4 regions of the Mesorhizobium sp. B2-1-3A genome follow, and region 4 is predicted to be linked to each of the others. Evidence: riboswitches for the same ligand, from Rfam matches in the RefSeq annotation. Region 4 holds a riboswitch; each other region holds the start of a gene.
What was found. A riboswitch is a leader RNA that binds a small molecule or an ion and turns the genes downstream of it on or off. The one in region 4 is predicted to bind cobalamin.
Positions count from the first base shown of each region.

Region 1: linked by a shared signal. The riboswitch ahead of FJ977_RS15755 (CbtB domain-containing protein) and the one ahead of metE (5-methyltetrahydropteroyltriglutamate--homocysteine S-methyltransferase) in region 4 are both predicted to bind cobalamin.
Region 2: linked by a shared signal. The riboswitch ahead of bluB (5,6-dimethylbenzimidazole synthase) and the one ahead of metE (5-methyltetrahydropteroyltriglutamate--homocysteine S-methyltransferase) in region 4 are both predicted to bind cobalamin.
Region 3: linked by a shared signal. The riboswitch ahead of FJ977_RS02280 (DUF1636 family protein) and the one ahead of metE (5-methyltetrahydropteroyltriglutamate--homocysteine S-methyltransferase) in region 4 are both predicted to bind cobalamin.

Region 1 is NZ_VFWK01000004.1:11,918-19,328, reverse strand. It holds gene cobD (threonine-phosphate decarboxylase CobD) at 1-483, opposite strand, end outside; gene cbiB (adenosylcobinamide-phosphate synthase CbiB) at 482-1,456, shown strand; gene cobO (cob(I)yrinic acid a,c-diamide adenosyltransferase) at 1,453-2,082, opposite strand; gene cobU (bifunctional adenosylcobinamide kinase/adenosylcobinamide-phosphate guanylyltransferase) at 2,084-2,599, opposite strand; gene FJ977_RS15760 (CbtA family protein) at 2,592-3,395, opposite strand; gene FJ977_RS15755 (CbtB domain-containing protein) at 3,411-3,590, opposite strand; cobalamin riboswitch at 3,626-3,824, opposite strand; gene FJ977_RS15750 (aromatic ring-hydroxylating dioxygenase subunit alpha) at 3,969-5,138, shown strand; gene FJ977_RS15745 (MFS transporter) at 5,142-6,341, opposite strand; gene FJ977_RS15740 (DUF1624 domain-containing protein) at 6,550-7,411, shown strand, end outside.
Region 2 is NZ_VFWK01000001.1:912,875-920,285, reverse strand. It holds gene FJ977_RS04565 (MFS transporter) at 1-745, opposite strand, end outside; gene FJ977_RS04560 (TetR/AcrR family transcriptional regulator) at 866-1,474, shown strand; gene FJ977_RS04555 (hypothetical protein) at 1,567-2,550, shown strand; partial or broken gene bluB (5,6-dimethylbenzimidazole synthase) at 2,673-3,257, opposite strand; cobalamin riboswitch at 3,350-3,532, opposite strand; gene FJ977_RS04545 (histone deacetylase family protein) at 3,710-4,636, shown strand; gene FJ977_RS04540 (exodeoxyribonuclease VII small subunit) at 4,640-4,891, shown strand; gene FJ977_RS04535 (DUF2277 domain-containing protein) at 5,004-5,270, shown strand; gene FJ977_RS04530 (pirin family protein) at 5,311-6,231, shown strand; gene dxs (1-deoxy-D-xylulose-5-phosphate synthase) at 6,334-7,411, shown strand, end outside.
Region 3 is NZ_VFWK01000001.1:446,653-454,063, forward strand. It holds gene FJ977_RS02255 (HlyD family secretion protein) at 1-539, opposite strand, end outside; gene FJ977_RS02260 (MarR family transcriptional regulator) at 536-1,015, opposite strand; gene FJ977_RS02265 (iron ABC transporter permease) at 1,163-2,212, opposite strand; gene FJ977_RS02270 (ABC transporter substrate-binding protein) at 2,212-3,159, opposite strand; gene FJ977_RS02275 (ABC transporter ATP-binding protein) at 3,205-3,993, opposite strand; gene FJ977_RS02280 (DUF1636 family protein) at 3,990-4,457, opposite strand; cobalamin riboswitch at 4,479-4,684, opposite strand; gene FJ977_RS02285 (AraC family transcriptional regulator) at 4,963-5,796, shown strand; gene FJ977_RS02290 (helix-turn-helix domain-containing GNAT family N-acetyltransferase) at 5,803-6,753, opposite strand; gene FJ977_RS02295 (alanine racemase) at 7,083-7,411, opposite strand, start outside.
Region 4 is NZ_VFWK01000006.1:42,303-49,713, reverse strand. It holds gene FJ977_RS24815 (PTS transporter subunit IIC) at 1-1,373, shown strand, start outside; gene FJ977_RS24810 (PTS sugar transporter subunit IIA) at 1,448-1,909, shown strand; gene FJ977_RS24805 (PTS sugar transporter subunit IIB) at 1,931-2,218, shown strand; gene FJ977_RS24800 (multicopper oxidase family protein) at 2,256-3,650, opposite strand; cobalamin riboswitch at 3,852-4,066, shown strand; gene metE (5-methyltetrahydropteroyltriglutamate--homocysteine S-methyltransferase) at 4,168-6,483, shown strand; gene FJ977_RS24790 (aromatic ring-hydroxylating dioxygenase subunit alpha) at 6,560-7,411, opposite strand, start outside.

The DNA of each region.
Region 1 (7,411 bases), on a different contig from region 4:
CAGCCCGGCGGCCAGCGCCAGCAGCCGGTCGCGCTCGATGACGCGACCGTCGGGATTGTTGGGATTGACGATGATGGCAAGGTCGGCCTTCGCCAGCGCCGCGAAATCGCTGACTTCGCCCACCTCGTGACCGGCGATCGCCGCGGCACGCGCATGTTCGGCATAGGTCGGCCCCAGCACCAACGCCTTGCCGGGCCTGACCCGCGACGCCACGCGCGGCAACAGGATCTGCGTGCCGGGCGCAGCGACGACGTTGGCCGGCGACGGCGCGCCGTAGGTCCTGGCCGCTATCTCTGTCAGCTCCCGCGCCCGCCCGGCTTCCGGCAATCGCCACAGCGAGGTGGCGGGCAGGTCGAAAAGCGGGTAGGAGAGCGGATTGATACCGGTAGAGAGGTCGACGAAAGGCAATACGGCGTTGGGGAAAAGCACCCTCGCCCGGCCGAGACTTCCACCATGGTCCACCGCTCCTTCAAGAAGCTTCATGTCAGTCCTGATCGCTTTCCTGTCATTGGCCGTCGAATTCGCCCTCGGTTACCCGGATTGGCTGTTTCGCGCCATCGGCCATCCCGTGACGTGGTTCGGCAGGCTGATATCCTTTCTCGATCGCAGGCTCAACCGCGCCACTGATCCCGACGCACTACGTCGCCAACGCGGTGTCCAGGCACTTCTGGTCATCGTGCTGGTGCCGGCGGTGATCGGCCTTTGCGTACAGCTTGTCCTGCTCTGGTTCGTTCCCCTGGGACTGGTCGTTGCCGCCCTTCTGGCGACATCGCTTCTGTCGCAGAAGAGCCTTTACGAACATGTCGAATCCGTCGCCGACGCGCTCGATACAGGCGGGCTGGCCATGGGCCGTGTCGCCGTCTCGCGAATCGTTGGCCGCGATCCCGAGGCGCTCGACCGCGCCGCCGTCTGCCGTGCGGCGATCGAAAGCCTGGCGGAGAATTTTTCCGACGGCATCGTCGCTCCCGCCTTCTGGACCGGTGTCGGCGGGCTGGCCGGCGGAGCCGCCTACAAGGCCGCCAACACCGCCGATTCGATGATCGGCCACCGCACCCCGCGCCACGAGGCCTTCGGCTGGGCGGCGGCGCGCTTCGACGACTGGATCAACCTGCCGGCCTCTCGGCTGACGGCGCTGCTGATCGTGCTGGCGGCTTTCCTGGTCAGGGACGCCGATCCCCGCGGCGCCTGGCATGCGGTGTGGCGCGACGCGAAAAAACACCGCTCGCCCAACGCCGGCTGGCCGGAAGCGGCAATGGCGGGCGCGCTCGGTCTGGCACTGGCCGGACCGCGCAGCTATGGCGGCGTGCTGGTCGAGGATGTCTTCATGGGTGAAGGCGGCCGCCGCGACGTCGACAGCGGTGACATCAGGCGGGCGCTGAAACTCTACCGCGTCGCCGACTATCTGCTGATCGCGCTGTTCGGCTTGGTCTCGGTGATCGCGGTTCTGGCGTTCTAGAACTCGATCCCTTGCTGGGCTTTCACGCCCGCCGAAAAATGGTGCTTGGTCACACCCATTTCGGTGACCAGGTCGGCCGCTTCGACAAGCGCCGGCTTGGCATTGCGGCCAGTGACGACAACATGCAGGCCCTCGCGACGCGCTTTCAGCGCTGCAACCACCTTGTCGAGATCGAGATAGTCGTAGCGCAATGCTATATTGAGCTCATCGAGCACGACAAGGCTGATCGACGGATCGGCGATCAGCTCCAGCGCCTTGGCCCAGGCGGCTTCGGCAGCGGCGATATCGCGCTTCAGATCCTGCGTCTCCCAGGTGAAGCCCTCGCCCATTGCGTGCCAGACGACGCGGTCGCCGAAGGCCGCGAAAGCGTCCTTCTCGCCCGTGTGCCACTTGCCCTTGATGAACTGGACGACGCCGACGCGCTTGCCATAGCCGAGCATGCGGAGCGCCAAACCGAACGCTGCTGTCGTCTTGCCCTTGCCCGGGCCGGTGTTGACGATCAGCAGACCCTTCTCGATCGTCTTGGCCGCCACCTCGGCGTCCTGCACCGCCTTGCGCTTGGCCATCTTGGCGCGGTGGCGCTCTTCGTCCCTGTCTTCGGTGGTCTTGCCATCGATATCGGTCATTTCATTTCACCTTGAGCGGCAGCCCCGCCACCATCAGCAGCACCGTATCGGCGATCGCCGCGATCTGCTGGTTGAGCCGACCGGCCTCATCACGAAACCGGCGCGCCAGTGCGTTGTCCGGCACGATGCCTTGCCCGACTTCGTTGGATACCACGAACCACGGCCCGCGCGGCCGCGACAACACATCCGCCAGCCGCCGGCATTCAAACCCAAGGTCATGGTCAGCCAGCATGTGATTGGTCAGCCACAGCGTCAGGCAGTCGACCAGCACAGGCCGGCTATCTGGCAAAGCCTCGAGCGCGCCGGCGAGGTCGAGCGGCGCATCGATGGTCGTCCAGCCCGCGCCGCGCCGCGCCCGATGCAGCGCGATGCGCTCGCGCATCTCGTCGTCATAGGCTTGCGCGGTGGCGATGTAGGTCCATGGCGAGGGCAACGCCGTCACCAGGGTTTCGGCATGCGCGCTCTTTCCCGAGCGCGCACCACCGATGATGAAGGTCAGCCTGCCGCGATCAGGCAAAGCTGTCGCGCAGGCTGGTCGCGGTGCCGGTGAAGCGTCCGCGCACCACGCCGACGACGGCGCCAAGCACCAGCCAGAACACCAGACTGGTCAGCGTCACCGCCACCACGAACTGGTGGTGCAGGCCTTCCGGGATCGGTGTCTCGAAGCTGTCGGGCTGCGGCGCGCCGACAATGTGCGGCGCCACGATCAGCAGCACGGCAAGGATGGCGAGCGGCAGCGACTTGCGGAACGCGATCAGGCCAAGCCCGATGGCGGTCGCGACCACCGTTGCCACCCACCAGATCTGCCGCTGCGTGAGGTCGGCCGCCGGCATGGCGGGCAGTTCCGGCGGCAGGCCGAGGCCGGGCGCCAGCGTGAACACGGCAAAGCCGGCCAGGCCCCAGAACACGCCCTGGCGCCAGTTGCCGATGCCGCCGGCGAATTCCGAAACAGCGACCAGGATCAGCGCGAAACCGATGCCGGTGACGACGTTGGAAACCACGTTGAAGGCAAAACGCTCGAAGCCGTCGGCCGGCGCCCAGCCTTCGTCTTCGGCCGGAGCAGCCGCTGCGGCCGGAGCCGGGGTGGCAGCGCTCATGGCATTCGATGCCGCCGGCGCGGCGGAACTCATTGCGTTGCCGCTGGCGGCATCAGCCGGCGCCGCGGCATGGTCATGGCCGCCTTCGGCCTGTTCGTAGACTTCCGCCTTGAGGATCAGCGGCACGGTGGCATAGGCCTGCATGCAGGCGAGGACGACGCCGGCCACGAGCCCTGCGATCGCCGCGATGAACACGACGTTGCGAAACAGATTCATGATGTCAGATCCTCGTCAGTGGCAGGGAAACGCCATCGAATGCCGGTTGTCATGACCAGCATTGTGGACCGCATCAATGTGCGAGAAGCCGACGAAGCCGATGATGAAGGTGCCGAGCAGCGCGGCGAACGCCAGCTGCATGAAGCGCGACTGCGAGGAGACGGAGGCGCCGCGGGAGACGGAAGCGGTAGTCATGTCTTGTCCTTTCACCCTCCACCCGAGGGCATCGAAGTCAGTTTCCTGTCGCCGGCAGGTCTCCTGGCTCACGGATCAGCGCCCTTCCCCACCTTCCCGAAGACAAATCTTCAGTGGCATATGGAGAGGACTACCGCACACAGTTGCGGGGGCAGCAACGGCATTGGGCAACAAGTCAGCCCGCACCGCATTCCCTCTTGGCTCCAAAATGGAACCGACGACATCAGCGACTATAGGCAGAATCATTGCCTCCGGCAAACCAAATTCCGCCGGTAACCAGCGCGATTACGCCATGCCGGCCACATCAGCCGTCATCGGCGCAACAATTGACAATTGTGCCGGCCGGGTGTCGGCTGGCCACTTCACAGGAAGCCAGCCATGCAACCCATTGCCAGCGAGCGCGATCCCTATAACGGCTTGACCCAGGCCGAACCCACCCTGCCCTCATCGGCGTATTGGGATGAAGCGGCTTATCAGCTGGACCTCGATGCCATCTGGTACAAGAACTGGCTGCTGGTCTGCCGCGAGGCCGATCTGGCCCAGCCGCTGGCCTTCCGCCGATTCCGCATCGGCACGCAGGACATCATCGTGCTGCGCGACGACACCGGCGCGCTGCGTGCCTTCCACAACACGTGCCGGCATCGCGGCTCGCAGCTTTGCCAGGAGAGCGAGGGCCGGCTGAAGGCGCGGCTGATCACCTGCCCCTATCATGCCTGGTCCTATTCGCTTCGCGGCGACCTCGTGCGCGTGCCGTCGAAATCATTGCCGGACGGCTTCGACAAGGCCGACCATCCGCTCTATCGCGTCGCACTCTCGGTATGGCGCGGCTTCGTGTTCATCAATTTGCAGGAGGATGCGGCCGGCTCGGCGCAGGCATCCTTCGACCCTGCCTCCGGCAATCTCGGCAACTGGCCTCTGGAAACGCTGGTGACGGGCCATGTGCTGCGCAAGGTGATGCACTGCAACTGGAAGATCTTTTGGGAGAACTTCAACGAGTGCCTGCATTGTCCGGGCGTCCACAAGGACCTGTCGCGGCTGGTGCCGATCTATGGCCGCGGCCTGATGAGCCGGCATGACGACCCCGAATGGACCCGCCACGCCGACAATGACGCGCCGGAGTTTTCCGGTGGTCTGCGGACGGGCGCCGAAACCTGGTCGAGCGACGGCAAGACCCATGGGCCGATCTTCCCGGGATTGACACCGGCCGAACGCGCCGCTGGCCAGACCTACGCCACCAGCCTGCCCTCGATGTTCATCGTCGGCCATGTCGACTATGTCAGGACCGTCCGGCTGGTACCGCTCGGGCCGGAACAGACGGAACTTGTCGCCGAATGGCTGTTCGCCCCCGAGGCGCTGGCCGCAACCGACATCGACAACATCATCGCCTTCGGCACACAGGTGCTGGAGGAGGATGCGGCGATCTGCGAGGTCAACCAGAAAGGCCTGCGCTCGATGCGCCACGCCGCCGGCGTGCTGATGCCCGAGGAATATGAACTGCACCGCTTCCACAACTGGGTGCGCGAGCGCCACGCGGCACTTTCACCGTGATCCTCACAGCGACTTCGGCAGGTAGCGCCAGGTCACGAAGCCGCACGCCGCCGCCAGCAGGCTGAGCGTGACGAACACCGAGCCCAGCCCGAAGAAGATCAGCACCACCGAATAGACCAGCGGCGGCGTCAGTTCCGAAAAATCGAGATAGGTGCGATAGACCGCAGCCATCTGCGGCCGTTCATAAGATCGTACAGAACGCATGAAGGCGGTCGAGCCCAGGGCATCGAGCGCGATGGTGAAGAACGCGCCACCAAGCAGGAAAGCGCCGGTCAGCAATGGCGCGGTCGCTCCCACCGTGCCCGCGGCCAGCAGCATGGCCGACATGGCGAAATAGGCAAATGTCATGGTGCGCCGGCCGCCAAAGCGCTTTCCAGCCTTGCCCCAGAAGATCGCCATGAACAAAAGCGCGTTGCCGGCCGAAACAAGGAGGCCGCCGGCGATATCGCCCTGACCGGTGATGACCATGAACAGCGGCCCATAGACGAAGAACGTCGTCCAGAAGCAGGAGCGGCCGAAGGCGATCAGCCAGGCGAGCCTCAATCTGGGCTGCGCGACGAAGCGGCCGATATTGGCGAGCGGATTGGCCGGCCGGGTCTTGCCGGGCCGGATAGACTGGTTGTCGCCCAGCCGATAGGTCCAGAACAGCGCCAGCAAGGCCAGCGCGAACACCGCCACCGCCCCATGCGCCGCATAGATGCCGAAGCGTGTATAGAGGAAGATGCCGAGCGTCGGCCCGCCGGTCCAGGCGACCATCGACCACGCCATGCGCAGCGATTCGGCCTGCATGAAGTCGGTCTTGCGGATGTGGTCCATGATGTAGAGATTGAGGGTGATCGACAGCGCGCTGGCGCCCATCACCCGGCACAGCATCCCGGCCAGTTGCCCGGCAAGCGTATGGGTGACGAAGAACAGCGAGCCGATGGCAAGCAGGCAGGCGCCAGCCGTATAGACCCAGCGCCGGGCAAAGCGGCGGATCAGCATCGGCATGAACAAGGTCACCGATAGGCCGAGCAGCGCCACGATGGTGTAGAGGATCGAGACGATCTGCTCGTTGTGCAGGATCTCGTAGGCCTGGATCGGGATGACGCTCGACACCGTGGCGCGGGCAAAGGACTCCACCGCGTAGAGCGAGGCGAAGGTGCGCGCATCCGCGGCCTTGAGGGCCGGGAGCCAGATCGGATGGCGCACATGGGTGGACATTGCTTCCCCAAAGCAGAATCACCAGCCAAATCTGCCTTGGTCATTCCCGGGCGATTAAGAGGAAACCGACCCGTTACCGGCCAAAAGCGAAGCCGGTCAAAGGCTTCCCGGCTCTGGCCTAAAGCGTCGCTTGATCCACCCCCTGGCCTTCTTCTGTCCGGTCCAACCGTGATAGTCCTCAGGCGGGGCTGAATCAGATCGCGAGACCATGACCATCCATACGCCGACCGTACCCGTTCCGGAGCCATCCAGGCGCATCGTCGCCATCGACATCGTGCGCGGCGTCGCGCTGCTGGCCATGGCGAGCTACCATTTCACCTGGGACCTAGAGTTTTTCGGCTACACCGATCCGGGCCTCACCGCCTTCGGCTGGTGGAAGATCTATGCGCGCTGCATCGCCTCGACCTTCCTGTTCCTGGTCGGCGTCAGCCTGTACCTCGCCCATGGCCGGCAAATCCGCTGGAACGGTTTCTGGAAGCGGTTCGCCATGGTTGCCGGAGCGGCGATCGCCATTTCGGTCGTCACGCGGATCGCCACGCCTGACGGCTTCATATTCTTCGGCATCCTGCACCAGATCGCGCTCGCCAGCCTGCTCGGCCTCGCCTTCCTGCGCCTGCCCGCACTGCTGACGCTTGTCATTGCCGCGCTCGTCATCGCGGCGCCCATCTACCTGCGCTTCGAGGCGCTGGATCATCCCTGGCTGTGGTGGATCGGCCTGTCGGCGATCAATCCGCGATCCAACGATTATGTGCCCCTGTTTCCTTGGTTCGGCGCGGTGCTTGTCGGCATCGGCGTGGCGAAACTCGCCTCCGCATCCGGCATGCGAGCCCGCCTTGCGAGCCTCAAACCCGGCCGCTGGGCCAATCCGCTGGTCTTCATCGGCCGCCACAGCCTCGCCTTCTACCTGATCCACCAGCCCCTGCTGATCGGCTGCGTCTGGTTGTTCTCGCAAGTGATGCCGGCCCAGATCGAAACCCCGCAGGTCAATTTCCTCAAAACCTGCCAGCGCTCGTGCGAGCAGACGCGCAACGCAACCTTCTGTTCGAGCTATTGCGGCTGCATGCTGACGA
Region 2 (7,411 bases), on a different contig from region 4:
TGGCGGCGCCGGGTTGGCCGAGTTCCTTGGTGATTGCCACGGTGCTGACTTCCGTCGTCGCGAAGGTGGCGCCGATGAAGATCAGGGCGAATGTGATGATCTGTACCGGGCGCAGGCGGATTGCGGAGCCGCTCGAGCCGTGACCCATCGGCCGCACTTGCGGCTCGGTCGATCGCTGCAGGATGAACGCCGTCGAGCCCAAGGCAAGGAACAGCGTGCTCGCCAGCATGCCCGCTTCCGGGAACAGGGCGGCACTCAAGCCCACCGACAGCGATGCACCGGCGATGTAGACCAACTCGTCCGCCGCCGACTCGAAGGCGAAGGCGGTGTTCATCTCGGGCCGGCCGCGGAAAATCTCGGTCCAGCGTGCGCGCACCATTGCCGGCATGCTGGGCATTGCCGCGGCCAGCAACGCCGACACGAACAGCGTCCAGACCGGCCAGTCCTGATTGGCCGATGCAATCAGTGCCAGGAATGCGAGCACGGAGATGATTGTGGTAGGCACGACGATCCGGGTCTGGCCAAGGCGGTCGACCAGTCTTGATATTTGCGGCGCCAGGAAAGCGTTGGCCAATGCGAATGTCGCCGAGACAGCGCCGGCCAGCCAGTATTCGCCACGCGTTTGCGACAGCATCGCCACGATGCCGATAGGCGCCATGGCTATCGGCAGGCGCGCCAGGAAACCGGCGGCAGCGAAGCCCTTGGCTCCGGGGGCGCGAAATATCTCTGAGTAAGGGTTCTGCATGATCCGGTTCCTCGACAAAAGGCGCTCCGACAATTACATACGGAGCGTATGAGAACTAGATAGACCATACGCGGCGTATGTCAATTGGCATACGAGACGTATGTTAATAGGACCCGAAGCATGCGCAGACCCCGCAAGGAGATGATCGCCGAAACGCGCGCCAAGCTGATCGCCGCGGCCCGCCAGGCCTTCGGGACGATCGGATATGCCGAGGCGTCGATGGACGATTTCACCGCATCCGCCGGACTGACGCGCGGCGCGCTCTATCATCACTTCGGCGACAAGAAGGGGCTGCTGGAGGCGGTTATCGCCGAAATCGACGGCGAGATGGCGGCTCGGGTGAACGAAGTCGCGTCGAGAGCGCCGACCCGCTGGCAGCGTTTCGTCGACGAATGCACCACCTATATCGAGATGGCGCTGGAGCCGGAAATCCAGCGTATCATGTTCCGGGATGGCCCGGCTGTGCTGGGCGATCCGGCACAATGGCCGAATGCCAATGCCTGCGTCGGCTCAATGACCGATCATCTGACCGCGCTGCAGGGGGAAGGTGTGGTCGTCCCGGGCGTCGACCCTGAAACGGCCGCACGGCTTATCAACGGGGCGAGCAGCCAGGCGTCGCAGCGGATCGCCAATTCAAACGACCCCGAAGCCACGTCGAGGAAGGTGGTGGCGGCGTTCAAGCAACTGCTTGAGGGTCTGCTCAAGGAACCGGGTCCGCAATCGAGCTGAAGTCCTGTCTGCGGCCTGGTGCCCCGCCCATGATTGACAATCTTCGGTTAGAGCGCATCCTCCCCAGCCATCTCTGAGGGGAGATTCGGGGCATGTGGGATTTCGATATCGGCAGGTCGGTGTCCATCATGATGCGGACCTGGCCTTTCATTGTCTTTCGCATGATCGTCTATTTCGGCATCACGCTGGCCTACATCATGGCGACCGGCACGGGCGCCTCGGTCGGCTATGGCGTCGGCCATATCTCCACTGATCCCGATGGGCCGCTGTCCTTTGCCCTGTGGGGCGGCGTGGTCGGTTTCGGCATCGTCTCTATCGCCGTCTACTGGATCCGCGAATACATCCTCTACGTCGTCAAGGCCGGCCATATCGCCGTCATGGTCCACCTGATCGACGGCCATGATGTCCCTGACGGCCAGAACCAGATCGCCTATGCCCGGCAGGTCGTGACCGAGCGTTTCGCCGAAGCCAACATCCTTTTCGTCGTCGACCAACTGGTCAAAGGCGCCATCCGCGCCATCACCGGCCTGCTCGGCGGCGTCGCCGCCTTTCTGCCCATTCCGGGCCTGAGCGGCCTGGTCTCCTTCATCAACACGGTGATCCGCCTGTCGTTGACCTATGTCGACGAGATCATCCTCGGCTACAACATCCGCATCAATTCGTCCTCACCCTTCGAGACCGCGCGGCAAGGCGTCGTTCTCTACGCCCAGAACGGCAAGACCATGGTCAAGAACGCCGTCTGGCTGGCGGTCATCATGTGGGGCGTGTCGTTCGTGATCTTCCTGCTGATGCTGGCGCCGGCCGGCGCCATTCTCTTCCTGATGCCCGGACAACTCGCCGGCTGGGCCTTCGTGCTGGCCATCGTCTTTGCCTGGGCCTTCAAGGCGGCGTTCATCGAACCCTTCGCCATCGCCTGCCTGATGCAGGTCTATTTCAAGACCATCGCCGGCCAGGTGCCTGATCCGGCCTGGGACATCAGGCTGGCCGAGGCATCATCGAAATTCAGGGAACTCAAGGACAAGGCGCTTTCCTCCTTCGGCGGCTCGCGCTGGGGCACGGCCGGCGCGACGCGCTGATCGGCCGGGCAGGCGGTCGCCTGTACGGTATCGACGGCGTTAAGGCGCGCCACCGCTGACTTGAGCGATGCCTCACCTTGCCCGCAAAAGGTCTCGCTCATGATCAGTTCGGGCAGGGGCAGGCGCCGGCCCCAGCCGTGCGTTTCAAGGTCCGGTTTGGGCGCGAATTCGGAAACCCGGCCGACGCAGAGATAAGCGATCGGCGTTACATGGTCGGGAATGGACAGCAGGCTTTTCAGTGCCTGCGCCTCGATGATGCTGACCCAGCCGACGCCGACGCCTTCGGCGCGTGCCGCCAGCCAGAAATTCTGCACCGCGCAGACCGTGCTGTAGAGGTCCATCTCCGGATTGTGCCAACGTCCCAGTGGCGAGCCCTTCGAGCGCTGGCGGTCGCAGGTGATACAGATGTTGAGCGCGCTTTCGCAGATGCCTTCCAGCTTCAGCTTCCGGTAAAGCGCCTGCCGTTCTTCCTCGATTTCGGGCAGTTCCTGTTCTCGCGCGGCGAGGAACAGATCGCGCACTTTCTCCCGTCGCGCGGCATCGCGGATGACGATGAAATTCCACGGCTGCATGAACCCGACCGACGGCGCGTGATGGGCGGCAAGCAGCAGCCGCGCCAGCACCTCATCGTCGAGAGGAGCAGGCAGGAAATGACTGCGCACATCGCGCCGCGTGAACATGGCGCGGTAGACCGCGTCGCGCGCCATCTGGTCAAATCCATCGCTGACAGGAGCGGTCATAGCATCCGGCATCGCTTGTCCCCTTGCGATTGCAAACCATGTCCTCCGCCTGACCATGCGGATGACGGTGCCTGCCAGGCCGGTCTTCTGGCTCGGGATCAACCCGCGTCCGGTGCCTTCCCGTCATCGACAGTGGCATTTACCGGCGCGGTCCCCCTCACAGCGTTGGGCACGCCACGGAATTCAACCGTGTTCCCGATTCTCCCGCCAGAGCATTTGCAGCCAAGTGGAATCACTTGGCGCCGCAGAATGCGGCTAGACAAACAAACTGGCGGGCACCAGGCAGTGACGGCGACCTTATGCCGAAGTGTTCGCGGCGCCAATCCCCACAGCGACGCCAATGGACGCAGAAGTGATTTTCCCCAGCCATCGGGCCGCGACGCATGGCCATCGCGGCGTTGGGGCACTAGATAGGGACCATGGCCACTCGTCTCTACACGCATCCGATCTTCCTTGAGCACATCACGCCCCCCGGTCACCCCGAGCGGCCGGACCGCTTGCGCGCCATCGAGCGCGTGCTTGACGACGAAGCCTTTGCCGAGCTTGACCGCGTCAAGGCGCCTGAAGGCGACGAGGCCACCATCCTTTACGCGCATCCGGCCGATTTCGTCGCGCGCGTGCGCGCCGCCATCCCTGACGAGGGCATTGCCCGCATCGATGCCGACACCACCGCCAGCCCGAAGAGCTGGCAGGCGGTGATAACCGCGATCGGCGCTGCCAACGCGGCCGTCGACGACGTCTTCGCGGGCCGCGCCGACAATGTCTTCGTCGCCGCCCGGCCACCCGGCCACCATGCCGAAAAGACCACCGCAATGGGCTTTTGCTTCTTCAACACGGCCGCGATCGCGGCCCGCTATGCGCAGAAGAAGCACGGCGTCGAGCGTGTCGCTGTCGTCGACTGGGATGTGCACCACGGCAATGGCACGCAGGATATTTTCTGGGACGATCCCTCGGTGCTCTATTGCTCGACGCACCAGATGCCGCTTTATCCCGGCACTGGCGCAAAGAGCGAGACCGGCGCCGGTAACATCGTCAACGCACCACTGGCGCCGCAGACAGGCAGCGAGGTGTTTCGCGATGCCTTCCTGTCGCGCGTCCTGCCGGCGCTCGACAATTTCGCACCCGACCTGATCATCATTTCGGCCGGTTTCGACGCGCATCACCGTGATCCGTTGGCCGAGATCAACCTGACCGAGGACGATTTCGACTGGGCGACCGGCCAGCTGATGCAGCGCGCCGCCCGCCACAGCGGCAACCGGCTCGTCAGCCTGCTTGAGGGCGGCTACGATCTGCAGGGACTGGCATTTTCGGTCGCCGCCCATGTCGGGCGACTGATGAAAGGATGAATGATGGCTGCTGAGACCAACGAAGACGTCAAGGCGATGAGCTTCGAGCAGGCACTCGACGCGCTGGAGAAGATCGTCGATGATCTGGAGCGCGGCGATGTGCCGCTCGACCAGTCGATCCGCATCTATGAGCGTGGTGAGGCCCTGAAGGCGCATTGCGACCGGCTGCTGAAGGCGGCCGAGGACAAGGTCGAGAAGATCAGGCTGTCGCGCGACGGCAAACCGGTTGGAACGGAACCGCTCGACGCGGACTGAGGCATGGCCGCGAACCATGGTCTTGCCTCACCGGTTTTTGGACACGATCATGATTGAGGATAAAACTCGTCCCGATTGAAACAGCTCCAGGACAAGAGGAGATACGGAAGCGATGTGCAGAAACATCAAGACCCTGTTCAATTTTGATCCGCCTGCAACCAATGACGAAGTGCGTGACGCAGCCCTTCAATTTGTCCGCAAGCTGAGCGGAACGACGCGGCCTTCGAAACAGAACCAGCATGCGTTCGACCACGCCGTGGAGACCATCGCGGCATCGGCGCGCGAACTTCTCGATTCGCTCGAAACCAACCAGCATCCGCGCAACCGCGAAGAAGTGGCCGCCAAACTGCGGGCAAAGGCGGCGATCCGCTTTGCCTGATGCCGCCAAAGCGGTCACCGAACGCTGATAAGGAGAGTTCATGAGCTTCTTCCCGGGGAAAGACCCTGAGGCCGGCGACGCCTTTGCCAGCGACCAGATCGAACTAATGGTCATCCCGAACGCCAAGGACATTGGCGGCTTCGAGGTCCGTCGCGCCTTGCCGACCGCCAGGAGGCGGCTGGTGGGGCCGTTCATCTTCTTCGATCGCATGGGTCCGGCGATCCTGCGTGCAGGCCAGGCGCTCGACGTCCGTCCGCATCCGCATATCGGCCTGTCGACGGTGACCTATCTGTTCGACGGCAAGATCAGGCACCGCGATTCGCTCGGTACCGAAATGGTCATCCAGCCCGGTGACGTGAACCTGATGACCGCCGGCCGTGGCATCGTGCACTCCGAGCGCACGCCCGAGGAATTGCGCGGCGCGCCGATGTCGATCTCCGGCCTGCAGACATGGCTGGCACTGCCGGACGGCAAGGAGGAAGTGGCGCCCGTATTCGAGAACACCGCTGCCTTGCGGCTGCCCGAGATCGATGCCGAAGGCGTCAAAGGCCGCGTTGTGATCGGTGACTTCCAGGGACTGCGTTCCCCGGTACGGGCCGACGCCGAGACGCTCTATGCCGACCTCAGGCTGGCGCCCGGCGCCAGCATAAAGATTCCGGCCGATGCCGAGGAGCGCGCCATCTACACACTGGAAGGCGAGGTCACGATTTCGGGTGACGTCTTCCCGGCTGAACGCCTGCTGGTGTTCCGGCCCGGCGACGAGATCATCGTGTCGTCGCAAACCGGTGCGCATTTCATGCTGTTCGGCGGCGCCTCGCTCGGCTCGCAGCGCTACATCTGGTGGAATTTCGTCTCTTCCTCCAAGGAGCGCATCGAACAGGCCAAGCAGGAATGGAAGACGGGCCGCTTCGATATCGTTCCCGGGGACGCGAAAGAGTTTATTCCGCTGCCGGAGAGCTGAGCAAAATCGGCGAGGGGACCTGCTTGATCCGCGTCGCCGACACGCATTTACTTTCGCAGGCCGGCGGCCTATCCCGCCGTTGAACAGAAAGCCCGAGCTCCCGTGAACGCAACGCCGCATACGCCGCTTCTCGACAAGGTCCGCATTCCGGCGGATTTGCGTGCGCTTGACGAGAGCGAACTGCCGCAACTGGCATCAGAACTTCGCCTCGAGCTGGTCGACGCGGTGTCCCGCACCGGTGGTCACCTTGGCGCCGGCCTTGGCGTGGTCGAACTGACGATCGCCCTGCACTATGTCTTCAACACCCCGGACGACCGGCTGATCTGGGATGTCGGCCATCAGGCCTATCCACACAAGATTCTGACCGGCCGCCGCGATCGCATCCGTACGCTGCGCCAGGAAGGCGGCCTGTCCGGCTTCACCCGCCGCGCCGAGAGCGAATACGATCCCTTCGGCGCCGCCCATTCCTCGACTTCGATATCGGCAGGCCTTGGCATGGCCGCTGCCCGCGACCTCTCCGGCGGCCGCAACAATGTCATCGCCGTCATCGGCGACGGCGCCATGTCTGCCGGCATGGCCTATGAGGCCATGAACAATGCCGGCGCGCTCGATGCCCGGCTCATCGTCATCCTCAACGACAACGACATGTCGATCGCGCCGCCGACCGGTGCGATGAGCGCCTATCTGGCGCGGCTGGCGTCGGGCAAGGCCTATGCCGGCCTGCGCGACTTCGGCAAGAAACTGACGTCCTATCTCGGCAAGCGCGCCGATCGTGCCATTACAAGGGCGGTCGAGCATGCGCGCGGCTACGTCACCGGCGGCACCTTGTTCGAGGAGCTCGGCTTCTACCATATCGGCCCGATCGACGGTCACAATCTTGAGCATCTGATCCCGGTCCTGAAAAACGTCCGCGACAATGGCGAAGGCCCGGTGCTGATCCATGTCGTCACCCAGAAGGGCAAGGGCTACGCGCCGGCGGAAGCCGCCGCCGACAAATATCATGGCGTCAACAAGTTCGACGTTATTACCGGCGCGCAGGCCAAGGCGCCGGCCAACGCGCCGGCCTACACCAAGGTGTTCGCCGAAAGCCTGATCCAGGAGGCTCGTGAGGACGATCGCATCGTCGCGGTCACCGCCGCCATGCCGAGCGGCACCGGTCTCGACCTGTTCGGCGAAGTGT
Region 3 (7,411 bases), on a different contig from region 4:
GCGTTGATGCCCTTCTGCGCGAGATCGGCGGCGCGGTCATATTGCGACTGGGCGTAGTCGACCTCGCTGCTGGCGGACTTCTCCTGCGCCATCGACTGGCTGTAGGCGGCACGCAGTTGCTCGACATTGAGGCGTGCCGCGGCAACCGCGGCGTCGGCCTGGGCGAGCGCGATCCGGTAAGGCTCGGGGTCGATTGCGAACAGGAGATCCCCCTGCTTGACTAACTGATGGTCCGATATGGCGACCTGGACGATGCGGCCTGCCGTGTCCGAGGCGATCGACACCTTGGCCTGCTGCAGATTGGCGTTCTCCGTCTCCTGATAGCGCCCACCGGTCACCCAGACATAGCCGCCGCCGATGATCAGCGCGGCCGGCAAGGCGAACATCAAAAAGAAGCGGCCCATGCGGCGCTTCTTCTTTGGCGCCGCCGGCACCGGCACTACGGGCGGGGCGACCGCGACAGGGGCGGCAACCGGCTGGGCCGGTGCTTCCATCTCGACCTTGGGGGCGTTTTCGTCGACCTTGGCTACCGCATTCATGCTGCTGCGCCTTCCGCACTCTTTACCTTTTCAAGCGACGAAGCCTCGCCGTCCGTCAGATTCTGCACGATTACATCGAGCGCCCTGATCAGGACGCGGCGGTCCTCGGGCGAAACGCCGACAAGCGATTCCTCATAGACTTCGCCGGCGAGGCTCTTGACCTCGGCATAGGCGGCGCTCGCCTTGGCTGTCGGGAAAATCATGCGCACGCGGCGGTCGGCGGCGTCGGCGCGGCGTTCGATCCAGCCGCCCTCCTCCATCCGGTCGACGAGGCGCGAGACGCTGATCGGCTCGATTTCGAGCAGTTCCGCGAGCCGCGCCTGGGTAACGCCTGCCTCCTTGGCGACACGCACCATGAGGCGCCATTGCGCCGACGAAAGGCCAAGCCCGCTGGCACGCGTCTCGAAGCGCTTGCGCAGCAGACGTTGCACGTCGTGGATCAAAAAGCCCAGTCTATCTATGCCATCAGAAACCATGAGCGATACATATAATAAGCGTGCTTACTATTCAAGATGTCACGTGACGGCCGAAGCCGGCAAATGTGCATGGCGGTCTTGCAACGCGATCGCGGCTGGCAATCAGTGAACCGCTGGAGACAGCCGGCCAGGCAGGAATCGGCCTTTTCACAGGCGGTTTCGGACGACCAGCGTGACGACGAAGAAGGCACCGAGTGAGCTGGTGATGATGCCTATCGGCAGTTCCTGCGGCGGCAGCAGCGTCCGGGCGAGAAGATCGCTTGCCAGCAAGAGCACCGCCCCGAACAATGCACAGCTTGCGATCAGGCGCAGATGCAAGGGGCCGGCCAGCGGCCGCGACAGATGCGGGATCATCAATCCGACAAAGCCGATGACGCCGGCGACCGAGACGAGAATTGCCGTCGAGAAGGCCGCAATGAGAAACGTCGCTCTGCGCATGCGCGCCACCGGCACGCCAAGGCTTTCGGCAGCACTTTCACCGGCTAGGAAGGCGTCCAGCCTGCGGTGGTTCCACAGCCCGTAGGCCGCGATCGTGCCGGCTCCCAAGGCGCCCAGCCAGACATTATCCCAGCGCGCCAGCCCGAGCCCGCCCATCGTCCAGAACAGCACCGAATGGGCCGCACGCTGGTCTCCGGCAAAGACCAGATAATTGGTCAATGCCGTGAACAGGAAGGAGACGGCAAGGCCGGCGAGGATCAGCCGCTCCGGTCCCTGCCCCCTTACCCGTGCGACCAGCAGCAGGACGATGCAGGCGGCCAGTATGCCGCCGGTGAAGGCGGCGACCGGCAAGGTCCAGATGCCAAAACTGTCGCCGAAGACGGTGATGACGGAAACAGCGCCGGCGGCGGCCCCCGACGACAGGCCGAACAGGAAAGGATCGGCGAGATCGTTGCGGGTCACCGTCTGCAGCAAAGCACCTGTTATACCGAGGCCGGCACCGACACAGACCGCCAGGATCGTGCGCGGCAGCCTGAGATCGACGACGATCTTGCCGACCGGGCCCGACACCTGGTGTTCATGCATCCCGACGGCATGGCCAAGCGAGGCGATGACGTCGGTCAGCGGGATCAGCGTCGAACCATAGGCTATCGACAGCAGCACGAGGGCGACGACCGCCACCGTGCCCGCCACCATGGCCAGCGCGAATGCCTTGTGCCCCGAAAGCGCGCCGGATTTTTGCCCTGGGGCAAGAAGCATCAGAACGCTTCCGGATGCATCGCCTTGGCGATCTTGGCGATCGCCTCGATGTTTGCCGGTCCAGGCGTCAGTTCGGCATAGCGAAGGGCCACGAAACGCTCGTTCTTGACCGCGTCCGTCTCCTTCATCGCCGGATGCGCCTTCAGGAAATCGAGCAGTTTCCTGTAGCCGCCGCCATCCTGGTAGTCGAGCAGGATGAGGAATTGCGGATTGCGCGAGGCCACTGTTTCCCAGTCCGTGTTGCCCCAGCTGGTGTCCATGTCGGCCATGATGTTGTCGCCACCGGCGGCTGATATCATGGCGCTGGGGATGGCGAATTTTCCGGCGGTGAACGGCTTGTCCTCGCCGGAATCATAGAGGAACACGCGGGTTCCCTTGGCGTCGCCGACCTTCGTGGTGATGTCGGCGAGTTGCGCCTTCCAGCCGGCGACAAGCTTCTGCGCCTCGGTCTCCTTGCCAAAGATCTTGCCCAGCTTTTCAACATCGTCATAGAGCAGGTCCATGGAAGCCGCCGGGCGGTTCTTGTCGAGATGGACGCAGCTCTCGGTCAGCACCAGTGTCTTGATGCCATGTGGGGCGAGCGTGTCGGGCGTCACGTCGCCGCCCGGCTTCATGCCATAGTACCAGCCGGCGAAGAAGAAATCGGGCTCGACGGCGACCAGGTTCTCGAGCGTCGGGTATTTGGGCGCGAGTTCCGGGATAGAGCCCTGCTCGGCCTTGAATTCGGGGCCGACCTTGTACCATCCGGTGATGCCGGTCAGGCCGACGATCGACGGCTGCAGCTTCAGCGCGAAGGCCATCTCGGCCATGTTGAGATCATGGATGACTGCGCGCTTGGGCGGCCCGTCGAAGGTCAGCGGCTTGCCGCAACTGTCGACGGTGACGGGGAAAGCGAAGGCGGTAGAGGCCAGCAAGGAAAAGACGAGCGACAAGGCGAGACGTTTCACGGATTTTGCTCCTTGGTTGAACAGTGCTGATGAGGGATGGTTCGATCAGGATGGCGGCGCGGCGCGGTTCGGAACATCGAACACCGTCAGTTCACGGTCCTCGGTGGGGTGGCGCAGGCGAAACACGTCGACGCCGAAAATCTCGCGGATCAGCTGTTGCGTCAGCGCTTCGCGCGGTGCGGCCAACGCGTGCAGCCGCGCTTCGTTCATCACCGCGACCCTGGTGGCGAACGGCGCCACCAGGGCCAAGTCGTGCAGCACCGCGATCACCGTCATGCCGAAGCCGGCGACGAGTTCGAGAAGCTCGCCGCGAGCACGCGGGTCGAGATGGTTGGTCGGCTCGTCGAGGAACAACACTTTCGGTTGCTGCGCAATGGCGCGCGCCAGCTGGGCGCGTTGGCGCTCCCCGCCAGACAGCGAGCCAATGGTGCGGCCAAGCAGCGGCAGAAGGCCGGTCCGGCGCAGCGCGTCCACCACGATGTCACGCTCCTCGCTCCTGCGCCTCAGGCCGGCATGCGGAACGCGGCCAAGTTCGACATAGTCGATCACCGCCAGCCGCGGATCCGGCTGGTCGGTCTGGCCGACGACGGCCATGTGCAGGGCCCGCTCGGCTGTCGAGATCCTGTCCAGGCGTCGCCCGCCAAGCTTCACCTCGCCCGAACTTGGCCTGAGCATGCCCGACAGCATGCGCAGCAGCGTCGTCTTGCCGGCGCCATTGGGGCCGATGATGGCGAGACGATCGCCGGTGGCGATAGAAAGGCTGACCGCATGGACCAGATTCCGGCCATTCGCCACGGCACCCAGGTCGCGCGCCTCGAGGAGTGGCATTGTCATCGGCTATCACCCGCCAGCTTGCCCGGCGCCGGGATGCGGGCCAGCGTCTTGCCGGCCAGTCGCGGCGGACGTTGGCCGGAATTGCACCAGCCGTCGGCGAGCGAGGCGTAAAGCCAGGCAAATCGCACGAGATCGCCAGCGTCGGCCTCGGCATCGATGGAGCCGAAGAGATAGGTGGCCTTGCCCGGCGCCTGGAAGGCTACCGTCAGCGGCCGTGCGCAGCCCGCCATGCATTCGACGCCCTCGATCGTGAAGCCATGCGACACGGCGGGTTCATCGTGGGCCGAGAGCCGGGAGCGCAAGTCGGCGCACAGGCTTTCGCCCGACCGGATGCCGGTCGGAACGTCACGGCAAAGCGTGCACACGATGATGCGGTGATCGATGGCGCCGTCCAACTTTCCGTCACTTTCCAAAACTGGCGACGGAAGGATGTTGGCGAGCCGGCAGACAAGACCGACGTCCACGTTTCCTCCCGGCACACCCCGTCCGGTCAACTCAGTGATGGCAGGTCTCCTGGCTCGCGGGTCGTTGCGCAATCCTGCCTTCCCAGCCTTGCCGGCCAGTGGCATTTCGGATCTTGCTCACCGCTTACAGTTGCGGGGGCAGCCACGGCTTCGACCTATTGGGTCTCACCGTGTTCCCTTTTCACCCCTCGCCTTTCGACTCGGGGACCATCACCACTCGATCGTAGTTTTCCCCCAATTGCTTCGCAACGGATTTCTCGGTGCATTGTCGATCCCGCGGCGGCGCTCAAATTGTACATGTTATGTAATTACATTACATCTTAGATCATGCCGCGCGGGGACGTCAAGTGAGGGCTTGCTGCCGGAAGAAGACAGCGAGCCAGTCTCGCTCCTGGAGATGCGGCTGGCCGCGGAGCGTTGCCGTCCGGATTGCACGGCAAGCGCAATTTCGATCAAACTGCCGCGCGCGAAGGCCGCAAGATGATCCGCTCAATGCGAGGAACCCATGAACCCGACCGAGAAAGCGCTGTGGTTTGTCGAGAGCCATCTGCCGGAGGCGATCTCGCTCGACGATGTCGCCCAAAGCAGCGGCGTGTCGCGCTTTCATGTGACGCGCGCCTTCGGCGCCGCCACCGGCCGCTCGGTCATGGGCTACATGCGCGCACGCAGGCTGACCGAGGCGGCGCGCAGGCTGGCCGGCGGAGCGCCCGACATCCTCTCGGTGGCGCTCGATGCCGGCTACAGTTCGCATGAGGCTTTCACCCGCGCCTTCCGCGAACAGTTCGGCACCACGCCGGAGATGGTGCGCGCGCGAGGCTCGACCAAGACCCTCGACCTCGTGGAGCCGATCCTGATGGACCAATCCTTTCTTTCGGCCCTCGAACCACCGCGCTTCGAGACCAGCCGGCCGTTGCCGATCGCTGGGCTCGGCGAACGCTACACCTGTGAAACCAGCGCCGCCATTCCGATGCAGTGGCAACGCTTCGGTCCCTATATCGGCAACATTCCAGGCGAGACCGGCGACGTCGCCTACGGCGTCTGCGCCAACGGCGACGATGCCGGCAATTTCGACTACGTCGCCGGTGTCGAGGTCACCGATTTTTCCGACCGTCCAAGGGAACTCAGCCGCGTGCGCATACCCGCCCAGAAATATGCGGTGTTTGCGCATCGCGAGCACATCTCGACCATCCGCCGCACCGTCAACACGATCTGGAACAAATGGCTGCCGGCCTCCGGGCACGAGATAGCGGACGCGCCGGAATTCGAACGCTACGGTCCGGAGTTCGATCCGCGCAGCGGCGATGGCGGGCTAGAGATCTGGGTGCCGATCAAGGATTGACCGGCACTACAATTCCAAGTCCCAGGTCTGGCCAACCAGATCCTTGCCGAAGGAGTGGTGAGGTTCTTCCTCGGTCAGTCTGAAGCCGACCGCCTGGTAGATGTGCCGGGCGGCTATCAGGATATCGTTGGTCCACAAGGTCAGCGTCTTGTAGCCCTTCGCACGGGCAAAGCCGATGCATTCCTCGACCAGCCGCCTGCCGATGCCGAGGCCACGCACCGAAGGTTCGACATAGAGCAGGCGCAGCTTCGCCACCTTGGGCGATTTGCGCACGACGAAGACCGAGCCGACGACCTCGCCATCGCGCTCGGCGATCCAGCTTCGTTCCCATTTCGGATCGAAGGATTTGACGAATGCCGCGAGGATTTCGGCAACCAGCGCCTCATAGGTTTCGTCCCAGCCATAGTCCTGCGCGTAGAGCATGCCTTGCCGGCGGATGATCCAGCCAATGTCGCCGACCTGCAGCGGCCGCAACAGATAAGGGATCCTTGGCTCGGCGCTTTCACCCAGCAGAGCCTGGACCGTCCGCATGGATTTCACCAGCCGGTCCTGCTCCGACGCAGGCAGCCGATCGAGGAGCGCCGCGACCTGGTCGTGCGAATCCTTGTTCAGCGGCGCGAAGGCATTCCTGCCCGCCAGCGTCAGCGCAATCGACGATTGCCTGGCGTCCGAAACCATCGTCGACCTGGAGATGAGGTGAAGGCGCTCGAACTTCTTCAGCAGACGGCTGACATAGCCGGCGTCGAGACCGAGGTCGCGCCCGAGGTCGGTCGCGGTCAGACCGTCGCGGTGCGCCAGTTCGTAGAGCACGCGCGCCTCGGTCAGCGAGAAGGCGCTTTTCAGCAGCCCTTCGTCGAGCAGCCCGATCTGGCGGGTGTAGAAGCGGTTGAAAGCCCGCACCGCGTCGATCAGGTCTTTGTTGGGCGCTTCGTTACCGGGCTGATGGTGAATCGTCATGGGCATCTCCTGTCCGCACAGGATTGATCATTTGGTTGACTGAGTCAATAAAATGGTTGACCCAACGCACCTCACAACTTCATCATTCTAGGGCGGAGCAAGGAGCGAAGCGACGCGCGCAGACCCTGGAATCCATTCCGTGACGGTGGCCGAAGCGCGCCACGCCGCAGAACGGGCTTCATGTGTCTGCATTAGGCGCCAAGAATCCATTTCGTTGCATAGCGGAAGGGGGCATGGATTCTAGGGTCTGCGCTCCGCTTCGCGTCGCTCCGCCCTAGAATGACGACATCGCGGGGTCGGTGCGCCAATCACGACCGCAGTGGCGCCCCTCAACCCATCGGCAACACCGGCCAGCGATCAACGATCTTGCCGCCAGAAAATACCGCGATCGGCCCGAATTGCTGCAGCACAGCCTCGCTCTGCGTCGGCCTCAGAAAGGCATAATCCCCCGGCTTCACCTGCGCTGTTGCCGGCAAGCTCATGAATTGCTGGTTGGAGGAAAACCCCATCAGACCGTTTGGTTTCATTCCTTCCGGGAACACCGCTTCGGCCATCCACTTGCCGCCATAGAGATAGCAGCCTTTGCGCGGGAAGAGGCCGAGCGCCTGCAAGGCCTTCGAGAACCAGACCGGGCCTGGCAGCGCCGCATCGGCCGCCT
Region 4 (7,411 bases):
TCGACACGCTCGGTGCGACAATCCTGCTGCCGATCGTCATTTTCATCATAGCCGTGGTCTTGGGTGCCAAGGTCAGCAAGGCCTTCCGTGCCGCCGTCACCATCGGCGTCGCCTTCATCGGTATCAACCTTGTGCTTGGGCTGATGTTCACATCGATCGGCGACGTCGCCAAGGCCATCGTCACCAACACCGGCATCCATCGCGACATCATCGATGTCGGCTGGCCCTCGGCGGCGGCGATCGCCTTCGGCTCGTCGGTCGGCCTGTGGGTCATTCCGGTCGGCATCCTGGTCAATATCGTGCTGTTGCTGACGCGCATGACACGCACGCTCAATGTCGACGTCTGGAATTTCTGGCACTTCGCCTTTGTCGGCTCGCTCGTCGTCGCCGCCACCAACAATCTGGCCTACGGCATTGCGATCGCGGCCCTGGTCGCAGCCCTGTCGCTGCTGTTCGCCGACTGGTCGGCGCGCGCGGTGCAGCAATTCTACGGCGTGCCCGGCATTTCGGTGCCGCATCTCGCCTCGGCGCAGATCCTGCCGATCGCCATCATCCTGAACTGGATCATGGACCGCATTCCCGGCATCAACCGCATCAACATCAACACCGAGACCATCGAGCGCCGCTTCGGCGTGTTCGGCGAACCGGTTGTGCTCGGCCTGATCATCGGCCTCGTGCTCGGCGCCATCGCCTTCTACAACGCCGGTGATCTCAGCGTGGTGCTGGCCAAGGTACTGGGCACCGGCATGACACTGGCGGCTGTCATGCTGCTCCTGCCGCGCATGGTGAAGATCCTGATGGAGGGCCTGCTTCCGGTTTCCGACGCGGCGCAGGAGTTCGTGCGCAAGCGCACTGGCGACCGCGAGCTGCTCGTCGGCCTCGATTCGGCGATCCTGATCGGACATCCGGCCGCGATCTCGTCGTCGCTGATCCTGGTGCCGATCGCGATCATCCTGTCGGTGATCCTGCCGGGCAACCGCGTCATCCTGTTCGCCGACCTCGCGGTCATCCCTTTCATCGTCGCCATGACCGCGCCTCTGGTCAAAGGCAATGTGTTCCGCATGGTGGTGATCGGCACGGTGACGCTGGCCATCGGCTTCTACGTCGCCAACGCGCTGGCGCCGCTGTTCACCAGCGCGGCCGTCGCATCGGGCTTCAAACTGCCGGCGGATGCGCTGCAGATCACCTCGGTGGTCGACGGCTTCCTCTGGGTTCCCTATGTGATCATCGAAGCGATCCAGGGACTTGGGCTGCTCGGCATCATCCTGATCGCAGTCGTCATCGCCGCGCTGTTCATCCTCTACCGCCGCAACCCGCTCGGCTGGGAACGGGCAGCGGGCGCCGAGGACGAGCCGGCCGAAGGCACCGCCTAAGCGCCATCGCGCCTTGAATTTGAAACGGTCGTGCGCCCTCCTCGGGCGCACGACTTTTATAGACGGAGCAGAACATGTCCGACAGCCTCATGCAGCTTCTGGATCCCGAAGCGATCGTGCTCGGATCGGATGCCTCGACCAACGAGGAGATCATCCGCGTCCTGGCCGGCCGGCTCGAGAGCCTTGGCTATGTCAAAAGCTCCTATGCCGACGCGGTCGTGCGCCGCGAAATGACCATCCCGACGGGACTGCCGCTGGAACGCGCCGACAATGTCGCGGTGCCGCATACCGATCCCGAGCATGTGCTGAAGCCCGGCATCGCGATGGGCACGCTGAGAAAGCCGGTGACGTTCGCCAACATGGAAGATCCCGACGAGAAGCTGCCGGTCGGCTTCGTCTTCCTGCTTGCCATCAATGACAAGGACAAGCAGATTGAAGCGCTGCAGTCCGTCATGGCCACCATCCAGAATCCAGAGGCATTGGACGGCTTGAGGTCCGCCAGGACGCTTGACGACGTACGTGCCGTGCTCGGCTGATAACCCAAGGAGAAGCAAGAGATGTCCAGACAGAAAACTATTCTCTTTGCCTGCGGCACGGGCATCGCGACATCGACGGCGGTCAATGTCGCCGTCACCGAGGCCATGAAGCAGCGCGGCCTGACCTTCAACGCGCAACAGGCAAAAGCCACCGAAGTGCCGGGGCTGGCCGACAGCGTCGACTTCATTGTCGCCACCACCCCGATCTCGGCTTCGGTGACCAAGCCGGTCATCAAGGGCCTCGCCTTCCTCACCGGCATCGGCAAGGACAAGGTGCTCGACGAGATCGAGGCGCAACTGCGCAAGTAGATCACCGACGACGCGGCTCCGGCGACGGTGCTCGGCTTCAGGCCACCCTGACGTAGCTCGTCATGCCCGATTTCTGGTGCTCGATGATGTGGCAGTGCAGCAGCCAGTCGCCCGGATTGTCGGCGACAAAGCCGAGTTGAACCTTCTCGTTGGGCTGGATGAGATAGGTGTCGGAAATCAGCGGCTGCACCTGGCGTGTCGAGGACGACAGCACCTTGAAGCTCATGCCATGCAGGTGCATCGGATGCGACTGCGGCGTCAGGTTCTCCATGTCGATGACATAGCTCTTGCCGAGCTTCAGTTCGGCCAGCGGCGCGGTCGGATCGGATGTATCGCCTGGCCACGGCACCTTGTTGATGGCCCAGAAACTGTAACCGAGCGAACCGCAGATGCCGTCGCTCGGGACGTTCTCTGCCGTGGCGCTGAGTGCCAACGAAATATGCTGGGCGGCGGTGAGATCGACTTCCGCCACCGGATTTGCTTCCAGCGGTGGAAGATCGCGAACATCCCGCTTGAGCGAACTACCCGTCGCGTGCAGGCTAGCCAGGATTTTTGGCTTGGTGCCCCTGACGTCTCGCAGGCTGACGACCGCGCCCTCCTCGTCCGGCATGCGGATGGCGAGTTCCATGCGCTGGCCCGGCCCCAGCAGCAAGGCATCGGGCGAAAAACGTTGCGGCACGGGATTGCCGTCCAGCGCCATCACGATCGCCTCGGCGCCGTCGACCCGAAAGGCGTAGATGCGGGTAACGTCTGATATCGCAACCCGCAGGCGCACCAGCCCGCCGGCCGGCGCGTCATATCGCGGCTGGTCGAGCCAGTTGGCGGTGCGCACCGTGCCGTAGGTGCCGGTCCTGGCGGCATCGCGCGGCCGGAACTGGTCGATGAACTGGCCGTCGTCGCCAAGGCGCCAGTCGCGCAGATTGAGGACGAATTCGGCGTCGAATCTCGGATCGTTCGGATTCTCGACCACGATCACGCCGGTCAGGCCGTGGCCCATCTGCTCCAGCGTGTTGCAATGCGGGTGATACCAGAATGTGCCGGCGTCGGGCGGGGCGAAGGCGTAGTCGAAATGATCGCCGGTGTAGACATAGGGCTGCACCAGAAAGGGCACGCCATCCATCTTGTTGGGCAGACGAATGCCGTGCCAGTGGATGGTCGTCGGATCGTCGATGCCGTTGACGAGGAGCGCGGCGAACGGTTCGCCCTTCTTCATTCTCAGCACCGGCGGCATTCCGGCACTGCCATAGGTCAGCACATTGTTGGTCGGGCCGACGTCCATCAGGCTGGCCTGGATTTTCGCCGTCTGCAGCACCACCGGTTCAGGACTGGCGGCGGCCCAGCTGCCAAACCTGCCGATGGCCGAGAGCCCGACCCCGCTGGCGCCAGCAACCGCTGCCGTTTTCAAGAGCCCGCGGCGTGTCAATCCGGTCATTCAGCGCTCCAACTGCAAAGCGTGGGATTTATCGTCGCCTTGGATCACAGGCCAGCCACCAGTGCAAATGCCGATATTGGCACACCGCATCTCGCCATTGCCATGGCGATGTCGGTGGCATTCGCCGGCGATCATAGCATCACAACACGTAAAGATATAAACATCTCTTTATATCTTTCTTGACATGAAGCCTGTGTTGGTGGAACATGGTGGGGTCGTGGTTCTCCGGTCCTCATCGGGGTCGGAGCTAAGAGGGAATCCGGTGAGCATGGCCCGTGCCATGGCGATGCCGGAGCTGCCCCCGCAACTGTGAGCGGCGAGCCGCTGTCCAGAATGTCACTAGGCAAATGCCTGGGAAGACGGACAGAAGCGACGACCCGTGAGCCAGGAGACCTGCCCCGACGAACTGAAACGTCCACGGGCGGGGTGTCCCGGTGGTAGCCTGCAGGCCGCGGCCTTCGCTGCTGGTTCTGCATGCATCCGCTTGACCCATGCCCCCAACCTTATGGGGTATGCAATGTCTACTTTCTCAGTCCCGACCGCCACGCTCGGTGTTCCACGCATCGGCCGGCATCGCGAGCTCAAGGCCGCGTTGGAAAGCTACTGGTCGGGCAAGAGCTCGGCCGAAGACCTGCTCCAAACCGCCAAGCGCTTGCGCGAGGCCAACTGGATCGAACAGCGCGATCGTGGCATCACGAAAATCCCCTCGAACGATTTCTCGCTCTACGATCATGTGCTCGACACGGCCATCATGGTCGGCGCGATTCCGAAAGCCTATGGCTGGAACGGAGGCGAGGTTCCGCTCGACGTCTATTTCGCAATGGCGCGCGGCGATCAGGGCAACGACCATGAAGCTTGCGCCCACGGCGTTGCCGCGCTTGAGATGACGAAGTGGTTCGACACGAACTACCACTACATGGTTCCCGAACTGTCTGCCAACCAGACGTTCGAACTCCGTTCGACCAAGCCACTCAGCGAGTTTCGCGAGGCCGCAGCCCTCGGCATCCGCACGCGCCCGGTCATTCTCGGCCCGGTCACCTTTCTCAAGCTGGCCAAAGCGCGCGGCAGCACTTTCGACCCGATAGCGTTGCTGCCAAGGCTGCTCCCGGTTTACGCCGAGCTTCTCAAGCAATTGTCGCAGGCCGGTGCCCGCTGGGTGCAGATCGACGAACCCTGCCTCGTGCTCGACCTCGATGCGGCCGAACGCATCGGTCTCGAACTGGCGTATCAGAAGTTCGCGGCGGCGGCTCCCGATCTCGACATCATGCTGGCAACCTATTTCGGCGCGTTGGGCGACAATCTGGAAACGGCGCTGGCCTTGCCTGTCGCCGGCCTGCACATCGACCTTGTGCGGGCGCCGGAGCAGTTGGAACCCGTTGCCCGATTGTCGCGAAAGGACCAGGTCCTTTCGCTCGGATTGATCGACGGCCGCAACGTCTGGCGGGCCGACCTGCCCGCCATTCTCGACCGCATCCGCCCGGTCGTTGCCGGCTGGCCGCTCGACCGCATCGAGATTGCGCCCTCCTGTTCGCTTCTGCATGTCCCAATCGATCTGGAACTGGAGACCACGCTCGATGCGGACCTCAAATCCTGGCTGTCTTTCTCGGTCCAGAAGATGGACGAGCTGACGCTGCTCGCGGAGGCGCTTGTCGAAGGCAAGAGCGCGGTTGCGAAGGAGTTGCAGGCATCGGCCGAGGCCGTCCAGTCCCGCGCCACATCGCTCAAGGTGCATGATCCGCTGGTGGAAGGCCGGCTGCTGGCTGTCACGGAGCCGATGCGGCGCCGGCAGGGCGCGTTCGCCGAGCGGCGCGAGTTGCAGGCACGAAAACTTGGCCTGCCGAACTTTCCGACGACCACGATCGGCTCGTTTCCGCAGACCCCGCAAGTGCGCAAGGCGCGCTCCGCCCATGCCAAGGGCGAGTTGAGCTATATCGATTACGAGGCCTTCCTGAAGAAGGAAACCGAGACGGCGATCCGCTGGCAGGAAGAGATCGGCCTCGACGTGCTGGTTCACGGCGAGTTCGAGCGCAACGACATGGTGCAGTATTTCGGCGAGCAACTCGCCGGCTTTGCCTTCACCAAACATGCCTGGGTGCAGAGCTATGGCTCGCGCTATGTCCGGCCGCCGATCATCTTCGGCGACGTGTCGCGGCCACGTCCGATGACGGTCTCGTGGTGGAACTACGCGCAGTCGCTTACGGACAGGCCGGTCAAGGGCATGCTCACCGGGCCGGTGACGATCCTCAACTGGTCCTTCGTGCGCGACGACATCCCACGCAGCGTGGCCTGCCGCCAGATCGCACTCGCCATCCGCGACGAAGTGGGGGACCTGGAGGCGGCGGGCGCGGCAATGATCCAGATCGACGAAGCCGCCCTGCGCGAAGGGCTGCCGCTGCGCAAGTCCGACTGGCAGACCTATCTCGACTGGGCGGTCGAGTGCTTCCGCCTGGCATCGTCAGGCGTTGGAGACGGCACGCAGATCCACACTCATATGTGCTATTCCGAGTTCAACGACATCCTCGATGCGATCAGCGCGATGGACGCCGACGTCATCTCGATCGAGACGTCGCGGTCGAAGATGGAGCTTCTCGACGCTTTCCGGACCCACAAATATCCAAATGAGATCGGCCCGGGCGTCTACGACATCCACTCGCCGCGCGTTCCGGCGGTCGGCGAAATGATCGATCTGATGACGCTGGCCCGGCAACGCCTTGCCGACGGGCAACTCTGGATCAATCCGGATTGCGGCCTGAAGACCCGCGGATGGGACGAGGTCCGTCCGGCACTGGTCAACATGGTGGAGGCGGCAAGACAGCTCAGAGCCGCGGCCTGATCGGAGCGGAGCCGCCAGCGCATCCGATGGCGGCTCCGCTATCTCATCGTCTTGACGCATTCCCAAGGGAAAGCCCTCAGGGTCGGCTGATCTCCTCGAGATACCAGCCGATATAGCGCAGCTCGTTGTACTCCATCGGCGCGATCGGTCCGGGTACGAAATAGTGCGATCGCACGCCGCGCGCGGTGTGCTCGATGATTTTCTTGTCCTCGTCGGTGGTGACCTTCCACAGCCAGGTCAGTTTCTCCAGATCGTAATCCTGGCCCTCGACCGCGTCACCGCGCACCAGCCAGATGAGTTCCATCTCGCAGGTATCAGCCGTCTTCGGAATGAAGCGGTAGATCATGCCGTGGTCGGGGTAGCAGACGAGGAAGCTCGTGCCGCCGAGATGGATGGAGGTGACGCCACCATCGTAATCGGTGAAGCGGCCCATCAGCGGTGCCACCGGCGAGCCGTCCTGGCTGCCGCTCGAAACACCATCGTAGAGCGCGTAGCGGAAAGTGTGGATGGCTTCCTGTCCAGCGGCCGAATTCCGCCAGCGGTCGCCGCTGCCGATCTCGATACCGAGCGCGCGGGTGCGTTGCTCCATCGCGGCGTTGAGCTGTTCGATCATCTCGGTCGGTTTTTCCAGAGTATGCGTCTGCGAATATTCCGGATGCGCCGGACCGCAATGATAGCACTCGACATAGTTCTCGACGGCGAGCTTCCAGTTGGCGTCAACCTGATAGGTCTCGCGATGCGCCACCCTGGCATCAGCCCAACCATACTGGCCGCAGCTGGTTCGCAGCGACTGTTCGACCGGATCGAAATCCGGTGGCATCTCGGCGAAGGAAATGAACACCAGACCTTCGGCGAGGCGGACATGCAGCTTCTTCAATCCATGCGCGGCGCGGTCGAAATCCTTCGGCATCAGGCGGGCGGCGCGCAG